Regions from separate parts of the Lysinibacillus sp. A4 genome, predicted to be linked through region 2. Evidence: a T-box and tRNA genes for the amino acid it is inferred to sense, from the RefSeq annotation. Region 2 holds a T-box; the other holds one or more tRNA genes.
What was found. A T-box is a leader RNA that pairs with one kind of tRNA and senses whether it is charged. The one in region 2 lies ahead of cysS (cysteine--tRNA ligase), so its partner is inferred to be a tRNA-Cys.

Region 1 (9,623 bases), on a different contig from region 2:
TGATGATGGCAAAGAGGTCACACCCGTTCCCATACCGAACACGGAAGTTAAGCTCTTTAGCGCCGATGGTAGTTGGGGGCTTCCCCCTGTGAGAGTAGGACGTCGCTAGGCTATATACTAAAATTATTCCGAAGTAGCTCAGTTGGTAGTAGCACCTGACTGTTAATCAGGTTGTCGCAGGTTCGAGTCCTGCCTTCGGAGCCATTCTTGGAGAGTTGTCCGAGTGGCCGAAGGAGCACGATTGGAAATCGTGTAGGCGGTTAACACTGTCTCAAGGGTTCAAATCCCTTACTCTCCGCCAGCACTTTGATGTGTTCCAAACGATGGCCCCTTGGTCAAGTGGTTAAGACACCGCCCTTTCACGGCGGTAACACGGGTTCGAATCCCGTAGGGGTCACCAATTCAATACCCAGATGGAGGATTAGCTCAGCTGGGAGAGCATCTGCCTTACAAGCAGAGGGTCGGCGGTTCGAGCCCGTCATCCTCCACCATTATTTTAACAATATTATAGTATTATCGCGGGGTGGAGCAGTGGTAGCTCGTCGGGCTCATAACCCGAAGGTCGTTGGTTCAAATCCAGCCCCCGCAACCAAATGGTCCCGTGGTGTAGCGGTTAACATGCCTGCCTGTCACGCAGGAGATCGCCGGTTCGATCCCGGTCGGGACCGCCATTTATTTTAAAATATGGGTCAGTAGCTCAGTTGGTAGAGCATTAGATTGAAGCTCTAAGTGTCGGCGGTTCGATTCCGTCCTGACCCATCTTATTTTTTTGCCGGTTTAGCTCAGCAGGTAGAGCAACTGACTTGTAATCAGTAGGTCGTGGGTTCGATTCCTATAGCCGGCACCAGATATTCCCGGAGGGGTAGCGAAGTGGCTAAACGCGGCGGACTGTAAATCCGCTCCTTAGGGTTCGGCGGTTCGAATCCGTCCCCCTCCACCAGTTTTATTATTTTAGGGGCATAGTTCAACGGTAGAATAGAGGTCTCCAAAACCTTTGGTGTGGGTTCGATTCCTACTGCCCCTGCCAATTAATTTTATGGCGATTGTGGCGAAGTGGTTAACGCACCGGATTGTGGTTCCGGCATTCGTGGGTTCGATTCCCATCAGTCGCCCCATCTCATATAAAATTAATAAACATCATAATACAATGGCGATTGTGGCGAAGTGGTTAACGCACCGGATTGTGGTTCCGGCATTCGTGGGTTCGATTCCCATCAGTCGCCCCATTGTTGGGGTATAGCCAAGCGGTAAGGCAACGGATTTTGATTCCGTCATGCCTAGGTTCGAATCCTAGTACCCCAGCCATTTTTGCGGAAGTAGTTCAGTGGTAGAACACCACCTTGCCAAGGTGGGGGTCGCGAGTTCGAACCTCGTCTTCCGCTCCATGTATGACGGCGGCATAGCCAAGTGGTAAGGCACGGGTCTGCAACACCCTTATCACCGGTTCAAATCCGGTTGCCGCCTCCATATTTTAACTGTTAATCGGTTTATCCGATTTTTTTTATCTCCATTATGCCGGTGTGGCGGAATTGGCAGACGCGCACGACTCAAAATCGTGTTCCTTTGGAGTGTCGGTTCGACCCCGACCACCGGTATCATCAAATTAATAAAAATTAAGAAAGCTCATAAATCTTGATATAACAGGGTTTATGAGCTTTTTATATTAGGGGAATTGCAACAGGTTTAGAAAGAGAAGGATTCTTTTTGAAGAAAAGGTCAACGAGAATAAAAAAAGTATAGAAAATTCATTGGAAGAGAATAGTATGAGTTTTAACATAGAAGTTACTCATGGGTTTGAATCTCCAAAGGAATCATTAGAAACATAATTAAAACAAGAATGTTTATATTAGCATTCTTGTTTTTTTATGTGATAAAACATTGTGTGTCAGAACGTTCGCTATGATAGACTAAGCAGTTATGTTTATGTAAAACAGGTAAATTTGTTTTACAAATTTTACAGGGCTTTAGAGGGTAATAAATATCTTTACAATATTTTTCTATAAAGGTTGTGCCATTTTAGACGCCTGAAAAGAATAGGTTTATCCTATAGATTTTAGGTAAAAGACAAAGACATCTGTTTCAACATCAATAATTTTTTGAACTTTGGTGGAGAGAGAATATTTTCTTTTATACATTGATTTTTAGATTTCTATTTTTAAGATCTTTCATGGACCAATAAAACCCTACGAGTTGCATCTTCTAGTTGATTGAAAGTTAACAATCAACTAGAAGGTGCAGTTTTTATATATGTGTTGAGTGATGGACTTGATGTGGATGTAATCGATAGCACAAGAGTTGTCATTTTACTCCACTACATTTATATAATCATAAACGTAATGGAGTAAGTAGAAAAAATACGGTTATGTGGAAGAAAGAAGATGATAAGAGTAAAGAGACTGTTAGAGCTTATGACTGTGTATAGTAGTAATACAGGAACAGTATTAAAGGATTGTTCACAATGTAAAAGAGGAGGAAGTGGTAAAAGGGATGCGTGTAAAAAAATCAAAGTATCTTCTTTCCTATAAAGAAGAGGATGAATATCTAATTATTAATATTTATACGAATCAAATTTACGCACTAGATAAATTTAGTTCATTTATTTGGGAAGAGTTTGATAAAACACCAATAGTCTCTGATATTTCCAAATTAATAGCTAAAAGGACAAATGAAGATATTTTAATTATTCAAAAGGATTTAGATGGATTTTTAAATTCGTTGTCAAAAGGAGGTTTAATTAAATTTGTATAATATTTTATATTTATACAAAGAATTAATATTTTTAGATTTCCAAATACGGAGAAAAGGTTTTGATGAAGTCTTTAGACGCTATATAAAAAAATATACTATAGAGGGTTCTAAAGAGATTTTTACTGAGGAGAATTCTGAAGAGATTTTGGAGTGGTTTATTCTTTTAGACCAAGTTTGCTGTTGGTATCCTAGGAAAGCAGATTGTATACACAAAACGTTAATTGGTTATAAGATACTTCAATCTAAGTATGGTATACCAGTAAACATGGTAATAGGGATAAAAAAATTTCCCTTAGAGGCACATGCCTGGATTCAATATCAGGGCCACAATCTATTTGAAGAAATGGAAAATCTTGATTCGTTGAAAGTGATTATAGATTCAAACTCGTATATGAAGGGAGTTGAACTTAGGTGAATTGGTATGTGTTTGAATTTATGGATAATTCGGAGGGAGAAGTGGATAAAAATGGACATCTTAAGATCAACAGTAAATCAAAAGTAAATTATTTCAACACATCCTCACAGAACTTTGTTTTGAAAGCAGCATATGCTCAAAATACGACCCCATATGTGTTTTTTGAAAATAATGATGTGTTAATAGTGGGAGACATTGTGATATACAATATTTTGAATCATGGTGTATATGAAAATGTTGATTGGACTGAGCAAGAATTACTCACTAATTTAATTTCCCTTTATAACACATTTGGTTTGGATTTTGTGAAGCGTTTAGATGGCGAGTTTTCATTTGTTCTATTTGATAAAAAGAATTTAACATTAATGGCCTGTAGAGATACCTTGGGGGTAAAAAGGCTCTTTTATTTAAAAACCGATACAAAATTAGTAGTTGCGAGCGATATCTTTCTATTGAAAAGTTATCTAAATACACCTGAGTTGAACGGTGTTTACTTTCAAGAATATCTAAATGCAAAAGGAATTGTTGATTCCTATTTAACGCCATATAAAGAGATCTTGCGTTTACCGAGTGGGAATATGTTTGTTTATGAAAATAAGGAAATTAACCTAATAAACTATGTGAATTATGATGAATTATTTTCTGATAAATGGATGATGAAGGAGACAACTATAAATCGGGAAGCGTTAATTGAAGAATTCGAAAGTATTTTGAACAAAGCAGTTTTGAGGAGAGTACGGAAAAGCGAGCGAAATACGGTGTTATTAAGCGGTGGCTTAGACTCAACTACTATTTTTAATGTGTCAAAACGATTGGGGCATAGATACGGAGAAATTAATTCGGTAAGCGTTGTTTTTGATGAATTAAAGGAATGCGATGAAAGTGCATATATAACGGAATTATTAGAACAATATAATTCTAAAGGTACTTTTCTAAATTATGATTCAGTATTGATGTATGAAGATCTTCGGAATAATATATTACGTTTTGACGAACCGTATGCTACTGCTCCTACATGTGAATTTATTTCTCCCTTAATAGAGTCAAGTGTGAACAATAATACATATAGTATCCTAACAGGTTATGGTGGTGACCAACTTTTAACGAATCCGCCGTATTTATTAAGAGATTACGTTAGAGAAGGAAAAATAAAGGATATGTTCGGCGATTTAACTAAATATTGTATGTATACAAATATGTCTGCTTTTAAAGGATTACGTGAGTACATCATTCAACCACATCCTTTTAGTAGAACAACTAAAAATAAACGGAATCATGCTAGAAATTTATTGCATCAAATGTTAAATGCAAAAGCCAATCATTATATGGATAGGGCGATAGGTGGCTTTTATGGTGCGGATATAAAACATCCTTTTTTAGATAGGGAGTTAATTTCTTTTATGATTAAAATCCCTAGTCATATTCTCTTTGATCCCTTCTACACGAAAAAAATTTTAAGAGACTCTCAGAAAAATAAGTTACCTGACAGTATTCGACTGCGTATAAATAAAACATCACACATTGCTCATACATTAAAGAGTATAAGGAAAAATTGGAATTCAATTTATTCTAATGTAAAGTCACCTTTAGTTGTCTCAAAGTTAGGTCTTTGTTCCGAAGAGTTTTGGGAAGAAAATTTATATAAGTGGAGAAATGGTTTGTTGATAGATGAGGCTTTTTTATTACTGTTCTCCATTGAAGTATGGATTATGCAAGAAGTGTAATGAATCAATATTAATAAGGAGGCTGTTAGTGTAGGTGTATTGTGCTATTTCTAAGGGTTGCAGGAGGAAATAATTATGTTAATGACATATAGCAAACCAATGCTTTTAGATAGTGGAAATAGTTCGGAAATCATTAAAGGTCAATGTGGCTGGGGTAAAGAATTGCCATTTTTTGATGAAACAGGTGCTGTAAAAGGTAGTTATAGAAGACGTAAATATAGAACCGAACCATGTTATGGTCCTGGAGTTGTAAATATATGTTACGTTTGTAAGACTGAAACGGTTAGTTGTTCTGCAGAAAAAGATGACTGCTAACTTATAAATAGGTTAATACCAAAACTATTTTATTTATTTCGATGTTAACTGTAATTAATGTTCTACTTTTTTATTACATAAAAGTTGTAACAGGAATGTATAGTCAAGAACAGGTTTTGGTGAAGAGTCTACGATGAATCGTTATGGTTCTATAGCAGAAAATAAATACAAAAACTAAATTTGCCCTATAGTAATAGCACAATACTCCTACAAAATGTGAAATGAACGTTTTCATATTTTTCTAACTGATAAATAAAGTATGACACTAATTTTCGGGATTGTATTTTTGGTTTTCTTTTTTTACAATTTGACAAAATTAAGAAACTGCATTGATTTTCAGCGGAGATTTATACAGATTGAGCAAATAGATTTCCTGGAAAAGGGAAGAACATATTTGATTTCGGATGAAAATAACATTTTTGATAACTTATATGTTTTGAATGCTTTTTATCGTAGAATTTCAAAAAAGAGAGAAGTTATTTTGATAAAAGTGTTATTTGAAAACGATAACGAGATAAAAGTCGAACATTTGATGAAATTAAATCAATTGCAAATTGAAGAAATTCCAGTATTACTATATATGGGTGAAAAATATTATTGGGAAGATATAATGAATTTTTCTTCATAAGGTAAATCTCTTTGAAACAATATAAAATTTTGTGTGTATTTTACTATTAAAATCCTTGTATATTAAAGGATTTTAATAGTGGCTTGAAAGAAAAGGAGTTGACTGAATATCATTATTGTTTATCTGGTTGTAGCAATTATTTTTCTAAAAAACGGATTCAATAAAGTTTTTAAAATTTATCATTATTACGTGGCGATAAATGAAAAAATAACAATATCTCCGATATTCGTAAGCATTTTAGTGAGTTTAGATGTGCTTGTAGGTATCTCCTTATTAATTCAATTTGTGAATGTTTACATATGTATGACCGCTGTAATGTTGCAATTGTTCAATCTTTTTTTACTGTTTAAACCTTCTAAAGGAGGAAAGACACGTAACTGTGGTTGTTTTGAAAACATACCTATCAATATAAATATAAAAAATTTAGGATACAATTATGTGAAATTCACATTAACTTTCTTAATTTTTTTAGGAGAGATACTATGATTTATATTTTTTGTTATGGTTCTGCTTTAGTATTGATACTTTCTGGGATTTCTAAATTAATCTCACATTCAAATACAAAGCAGTTTTTTTTAAAGTATATTCCTATCAATGATATTTTAATTACATTTTTGGCATTGTTATTCCCATTATTTGAAATTGTAATAGGTGTCAGTTTGTTTATTTATGCTCACCCTATACTTTATATTAGTGCCTTATCTTTAATTTTACTCTTTATAATTATTAATTCGTATGCACTTATTAATAAGATAGAAGAGGACTGTAAATGTTTCGGCAATTTAATTCCAACTAAGACAGGACTGGGTGGCTTAATACAAAGTCTATGCATGTTTTTCAGTATAGTGCCACTACTCTATTTTGATAAAGGTAATATGAATATACTTGACTTTGGCAATATATTTTATCTCGTACCTGTTCTTTTATGGTTCATCACTTTAATAATTATTAGAAGAAACGTAGAGGTGGTGTAACGATGGACATGGAAATTTATTATGCTTTCGTCATCATTTCTTGTGTATTAATGCTTAGCATTTTGATTTCATTAAGAACTAGACGAGTGCTAAATGTAGAAAAATGGGGACCGATGGAAAAAAACGTTTTTCCGTTGATTCCATTGAAGAATAAACAATTTGAATCTGTTAAAGTTCAAGATATTATGAATGAGATTAATGTGCAGACTTTAGTATTTATTGATAGTCAGTGTTCTGCTTGTAAAGCAACATTAAAAAAACTCAATTTTTTAATTCCTGTTAAAAAAGAAAAGTATATTTTTATAGCAACGGATACGATAGAAAATCGGGATAACCTGAGCTATTTAGAGGATGAATATATTTATTTTATAGAAGAAGAAATTCTTTCTAATCAGTTAAAAATAGATGTCTTTCCAATGTATCTAGTTTTGAATACTAATAATTTTGTAGTAGAGAAGAAAGGAATCGCAAGTTTAGAAAATCTTTTGGATGTGAATGACTATGAAGTTGAATGAATTAAAATTCCATGAGAAAGATCGACCTGTTAGAGACTTTTTCTATTCACAGTATTTTTATTTGAAAAATATTTGGAGAGAACAAAAGAGCATATTTCTTTTTTTAACTATTTTAAGCATAATAACTTCTATTATGTTACCTTTAGAAATTTTGCTACAGAAAAGGTTGATAGATCAACTAACGGTGGTGCAGAAAATTCCTAATGAATTGGGGTTTGTGTTAGTTCTCCTTGTAGCAATAACGTTTCTTAGTCTATTTGGACAACTATCTGGAAAAATTCAAGATTATCTATTTCGAAAAATTTCTTTAAGAGTGAATTATTTATTTAAAGCGATGTTAAACAAAAAAGTAACTAGCGTTTCTTTAGAAAACTTTGAGTCTAGCTTTTTTTACAATCAAGTGAATCTGGCAGCCAAAGCATTGGAAGGAAATGGGTTAGGTACAACATATTCTTTTTTGCAGATCATTACAAGTGTATTTTCGTTATTTTCAGTTTTTGCGATTTTAATGGCTATTCATTGGACATTACCTTTAACTGTGCTTTTATCAACAATTCCCGGGGTTGTCATTGTTTTTTTTAGCAAACTTAAAAATTATAAAGTTGAAAAAAACGTTGTATTTAAAGAAAGAGAGCTTTCTTATACAGAATCCCTTTTTTTTGACAAAAGCTATTTAAAGGAAATTAAAGTGTATACATTGAGTGATTATTTACTGGAAAAATGGAAAAAACTTTATTTTTATACGATGAACAAGAGACTTGAAGTGACAAAGTGGGAACTGAAAAATAGTGCAGTGATGATACTATTTGTAGGAGTTATCAATACAGGTGTATCTGTATTCTTCGTTTATCAACTAGTAGAGAACGCTTTAACAATAGGGAGTTATGTGGCGTTAACTGCAGCTATAATTACTTTACAGGGCATTTTTGCTCAAATTGGTGCACATATAGCTTCTATTTTTGAAGCAGCTATTTATAATAATGCATTAATCAAGTTGTTGAAAATAGAACATTTTGATGACGAAAAGAGAGAAGAAATTAATTCTATTGAAACGATTGATATTAAAAATGGCACTTTCAACTATTCTTATTCTGATATTTCAGCTTTTTCAAAATTGAACTTTTCAATACGAAGAGGAGAAAAAATTTCGATTGTAGGTGGAAACGGTTCAGGGAAAACAACACTCGCCCATTGTTTAGTAGGATTATTCAATTTGACAGAAGGAACGATTTTAGTAAATGGAGAAAATATGACCGACATTGATAAATCTAGTTTACATAAACAAGTTGCTGTTGTTTTTCAAACATTCCCTAAATATATGTATTCCTTAAGAGAAAATATTGGTTTTGGCAATGTAGATGACATGGAGAATGACCAGAAAATATGGGATGTCATAAGAAAAGTAGGATTGGGACATAAATTATCAATCCATAATGTTGACTTAGATACTTATTTATCTAAAGAAATGGATGGCGGAATTGATCTATCTGGGGGAGAATGGCAAAAAATAGCTTTAGGACGAGCGCTAATGAAGGATGTTAGTTTGATTTTGTTGGATGAACCTACAGCGTCATTAGATCCTCATTCAGAATTAAAAACACTTGAATTATTTGATAGCATGACAGATGATAAAACAACGATTACGATTACACATAGAATCGGACCCACGAAATTATCAGATAAGATTATCGTAATGGATAAGGGGAAAATTGAAGAAATTGGTACTTTTGATGAATTAATAAATAATAAAGGATTATTTTATCGTATGCATCAAGCCCAATCCAAATGGTATGAGCGAAAGGAGCATTTTCATGAAACCGTTGAAACTACATGAGACACAAAATATGAAAGAAACCCCATTAGTAGTGATGAAAAATGTGTCAAAGGAATTTCAGTCAAAGGATTTTATTGTACAAGCACTAGATACAATCAATTGTGAAATTTACCAAAACGAAATCGTAGCAATAATGGGTACGAGTGGTTCAGGGAAAAGTACATTACTTAATATTTTAGCTGCTTTAGACAAACCTACACATGGGGAATTAATGTTTCAAGGTGTACCAATGATTGAGCAATTTCAAGAACCGATAGCATCGGAATTTAGAAAACGAAATATAGGTTTTATATTTCAAAATTTTAACTTATTAGATGAATTGACGGTATCAGATAATGTGGCTCTGCCTTTAATTTTGCTAGATGAGGACTCTAAAAAAATTGCGCAAAAGGTGAAAGATGTTTTAACAAAAATGTCAATTAGTGATTTAGCTGTGAAGAAACCACATGAATTATCTGGTGGGCAAAAAC
Region 2 (9,623 bases):
AGAATCTGAATTCCGATGTCCTCGGTAGGAACATTAAGTGACAAGTCACTCCTACTGTCTACGGTACAAATGGATAATTCACAACAGCAACTATAGTATCACGTATAGCCACTATCGTCAATACATATATATAAATTATTTTACTACTACGTTAGAAGCGTCAATTTTAACCGCTGGACCCATTGTAGTTGTAACATTTACAGATTTCATGTAAGTACCTTTAGCTGCAGCAGGTTTTGCTTTTTGAACTACATCAAAAACAGCTAAGAAGTTTTCTACTAATTTTTCTGCTGAGAAAGAAACTTTACCGATAGGAGCGTGGATAATACCAGCTTTATCAGCACGGTATTCTACTTTACCAGCTTTGATTTCTTCGATAGCTTTTGTTACATCGAAAGTAACTGTACCAGTTTTAGGGTTTGGCATTAAACCTTTAGGCCCTAATACACGACCAAGTTTACCAACTTCACCCATCATGTCAGGAGTTGCTACGATTACATCGAAGTCAAACCAACCTTGTTGGATTTTTTGGATGTATTCTGCATCGCCTACATAGTCAGCACCAGCTGCTTCAGCTTCTTTAAGTTTTTCACCTTTTGCAAATACTAATACGCGTTGAGTTTTACCAGTACCGTTTGGTAGTACTACTGCACCACGGATTTGTTGGTCGTTCTTACGAGTATCAATACCTAAGCGGAAAGCAACTTCTACAGTAGCGTCGAAGTTTACTGTGCTAGTTTTTTGAGCAAGTTCGATTGCTTCTTGTGCAGTGTAAAGTGCGTTACGATCAATTAATTTTGCTGCATCTTGCAGTTTTTTACCTTTTTTAGCCATTATATATTTCCTCCTTGATTGTGGTTATAGCGGATTTTACCTCCCACGAATAAAGGTTGCGTGTTCACAAAGAAACTTCGCAACCTTCCAAAAAACAAAACATCAAGTAAATGGGATTAGTCTTCGATAACAATACCCATGCTTCGTGCAGTACCTTCAACCATTAACATAGCAGCTTCTACTGAAGCAGCGTTAAGGTCTGGCATTTTAGTTTCAGCGATTTCGCGAACTTTATCACGTTTAACCGTTGCCACTTTTTTACGGTTTGGTTCACCAGATCCAGATTGGATACCAGCTGCTACTTTAAGTAGAACTGCTGCAGGTGGAGTTTTTGTAATGAAAGTGAAAGAACGATCCTCGAATACTGAAATTTCAACTGGGATAATAAGACCAGCTTGATCAGCAGTACGCGCATTAAATTCTTTACAGAATCCCATGATGTTCACACCCGCTTGACCTAATGCAGGACCAACCGGTGGAGCTGGGTTAGCTTTACCAGCAGGGATTTGAAGTTTAACAACTTTAATAACTTTTTTAGCCACGAGACACACCTCCTTAAGTCCGTGATGTGGTAATTGGGTTGCCCCTCCCACTCAATATCTGTCTGTCAGCTAAGTGCCGATAACATTAAAATTATCATTACAGACGTCAAACAAAAGTATGACAGTCTGACCTATGAAATGATACCACTTTTAATTTTTTTAAGCAAGTAGTAATTAACAAAATCTGCGAAACATCTACCAATTAGCATGTAATGTTCTAATGTTAGAACTATAATTTTTGAACTTGTTCGAAATCTAGCTCCATAATCGTTTCGCGACCAAACATATCAACCGTCACTTTAATTTTACCTTTTTCTGTGTCAATTTCTTCAACACGTCCTTGGAAATGAGCAAACGGCCCTTCTAATACTTCTACTGCTTCACCAACAGAAATGTCCACTTCTACAACTTTATCAGTCATACCCATTTGTTGTAGTAAACGATCTGCTTCTTCAGGTAATAACGGTGTTGGTTTTGCTCCTCCACCAGATGAACCGATAAAGCCCGTAACACCAGGCGTATTTCGAACTACATACCAAGAATCATCTGTCATGATTAACTCTACTAACACATAACCAGGGAAAACTTTACGCATCATTGTACGTTTTTTTCCATCTTTCATTTCTGTTTCTTCATGCTCAGGAACAATCACACGGAAGATTTTATCTTGCATTCCCATTGTTTCTACACGTTTCTCTAGGTTTGCTTTTACACGGTTTTCATACCCTGAATACGTATGAACAACATACCAATTTTTCTCCATAACTACTAGGACTCCTCGTCCGTCCCTCCCTTACAAATAAAAGTGAAAATGAATCGCGATACGCTCAATGCATTTTTACTCTTTTCACAAACATCTCATTAGAAAAATATAGCTTTCGCTAATTACTTGCGAAAGCTCGATGATATATACCGAAACTAGCATAGTCATCTATCGCTACTATCATACTCTCCTAGTAGTATTTATCATAATGAGGAGATTTTACTGCTTTGCGCTTCACTTCACCCATCCCACCGATCCCATTAGATGGGGTTTTCTGCTGAATGAATGAAGATAAAACAAACGAAAAAACCCGTTATTGCAATGGACGGGCTATTTCAAAAATATGCTATTTACTAAATTATAAATCTAAGTACCAGCGGAATAATGATGAAATACCTAAGTCAACTAACACAAAAAATAAAGCCATAATGACAACAGTTGAAATTACAACGACTGTATATTTCGTCAGTTCTTTACTTTTCGGCCAGCTTGTTTTGCGCATTTCTGACATTACATCGCTGAAAAAGCTTTTGATCTTGCCCATTCTAGCTTAACCTCCGAATCAATCAAATCTGTCTATTTACATATCATTTTATAGCGTTTGTTTATGCATTGTATGTTCATTGCAATGCGAGCAAAATTTCTTTAATTCGAGACGTACAGTTGAACCTTCTTTAGCTGGGAACGTGTAATTTCTCGAACCACATTTCTCACAATTTAGCACGACTTTTTTTGCCATATAATCACCTTTTTCGGCACTTTGTCTTTTTAAGACTAACACCTATATTTGTCAATGTCAATAAAGGCCTAAATGGGCTAAGACATTTCCTCAAGGACTAAATGACGTTCTAATTTACGTTTTACCCGCTGCAATGCATTATCGATAGATTTCACATGACGATTTAATTTGGCGGAAATTTCATGATAAGACTGGCCGTCTAGATATAAGGCTAAAACTTGTAGCTCTAATTCACTTAAAATCTCACTCATCTTTTCTTCTAAATATCCAAACTCTTCTCTATGAATCATCAATTCTTCTGGATCATCCATAATAGCACCCGTTAGTACATCCATAAGCGTTCGGTCTGACTCTTCGTCGAATATAGGCTTGTCCAAAGAGATATAGGAATTTAGAGGTATATGCTTTTGCCTAGTTGCTGTTTTAATAGCTGTGATAATCTGTCTTGTAATACATAACTCTGCAAAAGCTCTGAATGATGCAAGCTTATCTCCTTTAAAATCACGAATCGCTTTATATAAGCCTATCATGCCCTCTTGTACAATGTCTTCCTTATCTGCTCCGATTAAAAAATAGGATCTTGCCTTCGCTCTTACTAACAAACGGTATTTTGTAATTAAATAATCCAACGCATCTGTATTACCTTGATGCACCATTTCAATAAGCTCTTCATCATTGAATCGTTCAAAATCTTGTGTCACTTGTACAATGCTATTTTTAAACATGGTATCACCTCAGCCACAACAGATAATTAGAAACAGTATAACGGAATTGGAAAATATGCGTCAATCAATCATTTCAAGCCTCGTCGCCATTTTTCAAAGGCGAGCGCAACATCTGGCTTTAATTCTATACGAGAAGGCGGCTTACTTTCTTGCTTCCGCTTCACATCATGAGTAATTTTATGTTGAATAATACTTGTATCAATTTCTAGCTCTCTAGCCGATTTCCTTAAGGCACCATTCCCAAATATAACACTTTGCTCTGCCATATCTGAAGTTGCTACATGAATTTGTACATTTCTAGCCTTTAATTCATGTGTCATTTTTTCAATACGTTCATCTGCTGTTTCATTTTTTCGTGTATAAATGACTTCTACATCATTTTCTATATAAGATTGCTCTACTCCTGGTACAAGATGGGCGTCAAAAACAATAATTACGCGCCAACCCATTGCTGCTTTATATTCAGCCATGAGTTCTATCAACCTTCTTCGCGCATCCTCAAAATTCGTATCACGCAATGGCCGCAGCTCTTTCCAAGATCCAATCATATTATAGCCATCAACAAGCAAAATGTTTTTCATTGTTATTCAATCGCTTCTTGACGTTTACGATACACTTCGTACATTAATAAAGCCGCTGCTACTGATGCGTTCAGTGATGTGACATGCCCAACCATCGGTAAGTGATATAAAAAATCGCATTTTTCTTTTAATAAACGCCCCATCCCTTTGCCTTCACTACCGATAATGATAGCTAATGGTAATGTTGCATCCATTTTTCGATAATCTGCAGATCCCTTTGCATCCGTCCCTGCAATCCATATACCGCGTTCTTTTAATTCATCTATTGTTTGAGCAAGATTGTTTACACGTACAACTGGAACATGTTCAATCGCTCCTGTAGATGCCTTAGCCACTACCGCTGTTAAACTCACTGATCGGCGCTTAGGAATAATAATACCATGTGCTCCTATAGCATCAGCCGTTCTCATAATAGACCCTAGATTATGAGGATCCTCTAACTCATCTAAGATTAAGAAAAAAGGATCTTCCTGTTTATTAGCTGCGGCTGCAAATAAATCCTCTAGTTCAGCATACTTATAAGCGGCAACAGAAGCAACGATACCTTGATGATTAGCACTTGATAATTGGTCAACTTTCTTTTTTGGGACAAATTGAACTATGACACCACGTTCACGGGCTAAATCTAGCAGTTCATTGACGCCAGATTTTTTTACTCCTTCTGCAATCCATACTTTATTCATATCGCGGCCTGAACGAAGTGCTTCTAACACTGGGTTTTTACCGGCAATAATTTCACCATTCTGTTCTGCCATTATTTAGACACTCCTTTTGATTCCTCGATTATTTGAATAGCATATGCAATGATTTCGTAGACGCGTTCTAGTTCATTCAATAAATATAAACTACCAAGCACCGCCTCAAAGCCTGAGCTATTACGATAGGTTTGGACATCCGTATTTTTTGGTACAGAGCCGGATTTGGCATTGCGTCCACGGCGGAACACAGCCAATTCCTCCTCTGTTAAATAATTTTCATCCATCATGCGATGAACGATCATCGATTGCGCTTTTGCTGAGACGTAGCGAGTTGCCTCTCGATGTAGTGTGTTTGGTTTAACACGACCAGAGCGTAGCAAATATTCTCGGACCTTTTGTTCCAATACGGCATCACCCATATAGGCTAACGCCAGCGCTTTTAATTGTTTAACATCTTCATTGCGAAGTTTATCCAACTTAATTACCCTCGTTTCCATCTAGTTCCTTGTCGTGTATCTTCTAAAATGATACCTTGGGCTTGCAAATGGTCACGGATCTCATCAGAGCGAGCAAAATCACGATTTTTACGTGCCTCGACGCGCTCTTGTAGTAATGCTTCAATTTCTTCGTCTAATAGTTCTTCTTCTTTTGCAAATTCAATACCTAAGACGTCACCTAGTACTTCAAAGGTTTCAATAAAGGTTTCTAATACCTTCTTGCAAGTATTGGCTTCATTTAAGTAAATATTAGCAATACGAGCTACTTCAAATAATACAGAAATAGCGTTGGCTGTATTAAAATCATCATCCATTGCCTCTTCAAAATGCGCTTTCTGTTCCGCAATTTTGTTCAGCCATTCTTCTGAATGATCACCTAAGCTTACAGTAGTCGTAAGGCGATGCTTCACATTGTTGTATGCTGTACGAATGCGCTCTAAACCTGACGCAGCAGCTTCTACTAGGTCCTTCGCAAAGTTAATTGGATGACGATAATGGACAGATAGCATGAAGAAACGCAATATCTGCGGGTCAATTTGTTTACGGATATCATTCACAAGAATAAAATTCCCAAGAGATTTGGACATCTTTTCATTATCAATATTAATATACCCGTTATGCATCCAATAACGCGCAAATGTTTTATCATTGTGTGCCTCTGATTGAGCAATTTCATTTTCGTGGTGAGGGAAAGTTAAATCCTGCCCACCAGCATGAATATCAATAGTATCTCCTAAATGTTCACGAGCCATTACAGAACACTCAATATGCCACCCTGGACGGCCATCTCCCCATGGGCTTTCCCAGAATATCTCACCTGGCTTAGCAGCTTTCCATAGAGCAAAATCTAGCGCATCATCTTTTTTCTCGCCCGCTTCAATACGAGCACCGATTTTTAAATCGTCAACTGATTGGTGTGATAATTTACCGTAGCCATCAAATTTACGAGTACGGTAATACACATCTCCAGCAGACTCATAAGCGTAGCCCTTTTCAATTAGCACTTGAATAAATTGAATGATATCGTCCATATGCTCTGTCACACGTGGATGAACATCTGCCTTTTTGCATCCCAGTGCTGTAACATCTTCAAAATAGGCTGCAATAAAACGCTCTGTTAATTCATGTACTTCTTCACCAAGCTCATTTGCTGCTTTAATAATTTTATCGTCTACATCCGTAAAATTGGAAACAAACTTTACATCATAGCCTTTATACTGAAAATAACGACGTACTGTATCATAAACAATTACAGGACGTGAATTCCCAATATGGATATAGTTATAAACCGTAGGACCGCAGACATACATTTTTACCTTGCCCTCTTCTAGCGGTACAAAGGTTTCCTTTTGTCGTGTTAATGAGTTAAAAATTTGAATACCCATTGTATTTCACTCTCCTTTTCTGTTGAATAAAAAAAGCGCCTCTATCACTCCTAAAAGGAATGACAGAGACGCTCGATTTGCGTGGTTCCACTCTGATTGAAGACAAAAAGCCTTCCACTTTGGACATCCATTAACGGGGATGACTCGATAAAGCCTACTCTCGTTCAGCTTTATGCTCAAAGGTGCATTTCAGTTTTGCCTAGGCTCAGACCACTTTCAGCCGATGATGGTCCTCTCTTAAGAGCATGCGCCACTTACTTCTCCTTATCAACGCTTTTTCAATGTAAATACATTTTACAACGAAAGAATGAATTGTCAATAAATTTATCTTTATTGTGCAAATTTTTCTACACGGTCAATTGCTTTCTCTTTACCAATTAAACAAATGGCGTTCGGCAACTCTGGTCCATGTGTTTCACCTGTTGTCACAACACGGATTGGCATGAACAGATTTTTACCTTTATGACCAGTTGTCTTTTGTACAGCTTTAATCGCAGCTTTTACCGCATCTGGTGTAAACTCTTCTAGCTCTTCCAATTGTGCTTTAAATGCCGCCATTACTTCAGGTACTTGCTCTCCTGCTAAAACCTCTTTTGCTTCTTCATCATATTCAATATGGTCGTTAAAGAATAGGCTAGATAATTCGACAATTTCTGCACCAAAGCTCATTTGGTCATGATAAAGTGCGATTAAATCCGTCGCCCAAGCATGTTGCTCTGCAGTAAGTTCTTCAGGTAATAAGCCTGCTTTTTGTAGATGTGGTAAAGATAAAGCTACAACTTCTTCCAAAGACAACTTTTTAATATATTGATTATTCATCCATGTTAGCTTTTGTTTATCGAACATAGATGGTGATTTTGAAAGACGTTTTTCATCAAAAATTTTGATAAATTCTTCTTTTGAGAAAATCTCTTCTTCTCCCTCTGGAGACCAACCAAGTAGCGCAAAGAAGTTAAACATCGCTTCAGGAAGATAACCTAAATCTTTATATTGCGTAACAAATTGAATAATCGATTCATCACGCTTAGATAGTTTTTTACGGTTTTCGTTAATAATTAATGTCATATGTCCAAAGCGTGGATATTCCCAACCAAATGCATCAAAAATCATCATTTGTTTTGGTGTATTCGATAAATGCTCCTCACCGCGGAAAACGTGAGAGATTTCCATAAAGTGATCATCTAAAACAACTGCATAGTTATATGTTGGAATACCATTAGCTTTTACAAGTACCCAATCACCAATATCTTTAGACTCAAAGGTAACTTGTCCACGAACTAAATCTTCAAATTCGTATGTTACATTTTCAGGTACACGCATACGGATTGTGTATGGCTCACCTGCCGCTTCTTTAGCAGCGATTTCATCTGCTGATAAGTGGCGACATGTACCATCATAAGTAGGAGCAGCTACACCTCTTGCTTTTTGTTCTTCACGAGATGCTTCAAGCTTTTCAGAAGAACAGAAACACTTGTAGGCTACACCTTGCTCTAATAGTTTTTCAGCGTGCTCTTTATAAATATCAAGACGTTCCATTTGACGATAAGGCGCATAAGGTCCACCAATATCAATGGACTCATCATATTCAATACCTAACCATTTTAGGTTATCTAGTTGAGATGCTTCTCCGCCCTCTACATTACGTTCAATATCCGTATCTTCAATACGTACAATGAATTTACCGTTATGATGTTTTGCATATAAATAATTGAATAATGCTGTACGCGCTCCACCGATATGTAAATAACCTGTTGGAGATGGCGCGTAACGAACGCGAACTTCTTTCGTCATAATTAAAAGCCTCCTAAATTTTCGATCAAAAATTGACTTTGTTCATTTTACCACTCTGTTACAGGAAATAAAAGCGGGGTTCATCCACATTTATTTCTTGATCAATAGAATTGTTGCCATTGCCGCAATACCTTCCTCGCGACCTGTAAAACCTAATCGTTCAGTTGTAGTTGCTTTAACATTTACCTGTGAAGGCTCTGCGTGTAATAATTCAGCGATACGTTGTTGCATCTGTCCAATATAGGGGGCCATTTTAGGACGCTGTGCCATAATGGTACAATCGACATTACCTAGAGAATAACCCTTATCCTCAACAATCTTCCAAATGTACTCTAATAATTTTGCTGAGTCCGCGTCCTTAAATGCAGGGTCTGTATCTGGAAAATGACGGCCAATATCCCCTTCTCCAATTGCTCCTAGAGCCGCATCTGTGACAGTGTGTAAGAGAACATCCGCATCTGAATGTCCTACTAGTCCTTTTTCATGCGGAATGGTAATGCCACCAATAATTAATGGACGACCTTCTTCAAATGCATGTACGTCAAAACCTTGTCCAATTCGAAACATATTCATCTTCCTTTAATTAATATTTATCATTATCATATCAAAATTTGCCCTAGGTTGTTTGAAAAGCACTTTAATAATTATCCTCCTATAGCAGTAATGGGCAGTTTAGAAAGCTACACTCTCTAGACTGCCCCACATTCTTTAAATATGATACTCTATATTTTTCATTTGACTGTTGCTAATATTCGGAGATGGCTGTGAATTATAAACACGTGAATAAGGGGGAACAGAGTGTGTTAGCCAAATATTACTTCCTAAAACGGAATCGTGCCCAATCGTCGTCTCGCCCCCTAAGATAGTAGCACCAGCATAAATGACAACATTGTCGGCAATATTCGGATGACGCTTAATGCCCTTAATTGGATTACCATTTTCATCTAATGGGAAGCTTAGTGCACCTAATGTTACACCTTGATAAATTTTTACATTCTTACCGATAGTACAAGTTTCACCGATAACTACACCTGTTCCATGGTCAATAAAGAATGATTCTCCTATTGT

Region 1: it encodes a tRNA-Cys, which carries the amino acid that the T-box ahead of cysS (cysteine--tRNA ligase) is inferred to sense. The anticodon was not compared.

What each region holds. Positions count from the first base shown of each region.
Region 1 is NZ_JANWTB010000009.1:243-9,865, forward strand. It holds rRNA gene rrf (5S ribosomal RNA) at 1-111, shown strand, start outside; tRNA gene NY607_RS17330 (tRNA-Asn) at 128-204, shown strand; tRNA gene NY607_RS17335 (tRNA-Ser) at 210-301, shown strand; tRNA gene NY607_RS17340 (tRNA-Glu) at 326-400, shown strand; tRNA gene NY607_RS17345 (tRNA-Val) at 416-491, shown strand; tRNA gene NY607_RS17350 (tRNA-Met) at 518-592, shown strand; tRNA gene NY607_RS17355 (tRNA-Asp) at 596-671, shown strand; tRNA gene NY607_RS17360 (tRNA-Phe) at 687-759, shown strand; tRNA gene NY607_RS17365 (tRNA-Thr) at 772-847, shown strand; tRNA gene NY607_RS17370 (tRNA-Tyr) at 857-940, shown strand; tRNA gene NY607_RS17375 (tRNA-Trp) at 954-1,027, shown strand; tRNA gene NY607_RS17380 (tRNA-His) at 1,040-1,115, shown strand; tRNA gene NY607_RS17385 (tRNA-His) at 1,151-1,226, shown strand; tRNA gene NY607_RS17390 (tRNA-Gln) at 1,231-1,305, shown strand; tRNA gene NY607_RS17395 (tRNA-Gly) at 1,311-1,385, shown strand; tRNA gene NY607_RS17400 (tRNA-Cys) at 1,394-1,467, shown strand; tRNA gene NY607_RS17405 (tRNA-Leu) at 1,515-1,595, shown strand; gene NY607_RS17410 (PqqD family protein) at 2,488-2,748, shown strand; gene NY607_RS17415 (lasso peptide biosynthesis B2 protein) at 2,741-3,163, shown strand; gene NY607_RS17420 (asparagine synthase-related protein) at 3,160-4,887, shown strand; gene NY607_RS17425 (hypothetical protein) at 4,963-5,202, shown strand; gene NY607_RS17430 (hypothetical protein) at 5,597-5,830, shown strand; gene NY607_RS24345 (hypothetical protein) at 5,954-6,316, shown strand; gene NY607_RS17435 (MauE/DoxX family redox-associated membrane protein) at 6,313-6,804, shown strand; gene NY607_RS17440 (hypothetical protein) at 6,807-7,319, shown strand; gene NY607_RS17445 (ABC transporter ATP-binding protein) at 7,306-9,153, shown strand; gene NY607_RS17450 (ABC transporter ATP-binding protein) at 9,131-9,623, shown strand, end outside.
Region 2 is NZ_JANWTB010000008.1:161,106-170,728, reverse strand. It holds ribosomal protein L10 leader region at 1-82, opposite strand, end outside; gene rplA (50S ribosomal protein L1) at 136-834, opposite strand; gene rplK (50S ribosomal protein L11) at 951-1,376, opposite strand; gene nusG (transcription termination/antitermination protein NusG) at 1,606-2,139, opposite strand; gene secE (preprotein translocase subunit SecE) at 2,498-2,683, opposite strand; gene rpmG (50S ribosomal protein L33) at 2,732-2,878, opposite strand; gene sigH (RNA polymerase sporulation sigma factor SigH) at 2,956-3,603, opposite strand; gene NY607_RS17205 (NYN domain-containing protein) at 3,672-4,184, opposite strand; gene rlmB (23S rRNA (guanosine(2251)-2'-O)-methyltransferase RlmB) at 4,187-4,939, opposite strand; gene NY607_RS17195 (Mini-ribonuclease 3) at 4,939-5,379, opposite strand; gene cysS (cysteine--tRNA ligase) at 5,364-6,764, opposite strand; T-box leader at 6,826-7,044, opposite strand; gene gltX (glutamate--tRNA ligase) at 7,095-8,555, opposite strand; gene ispF (2-C-methyl-D-erythritol 2,4-cyclodiphosphate synthase) at 8,646-9,122, opposite strand; gene epsC (serine O-acetyltransferase EpsC) at 9,264-9,623, opposite strand, start outside.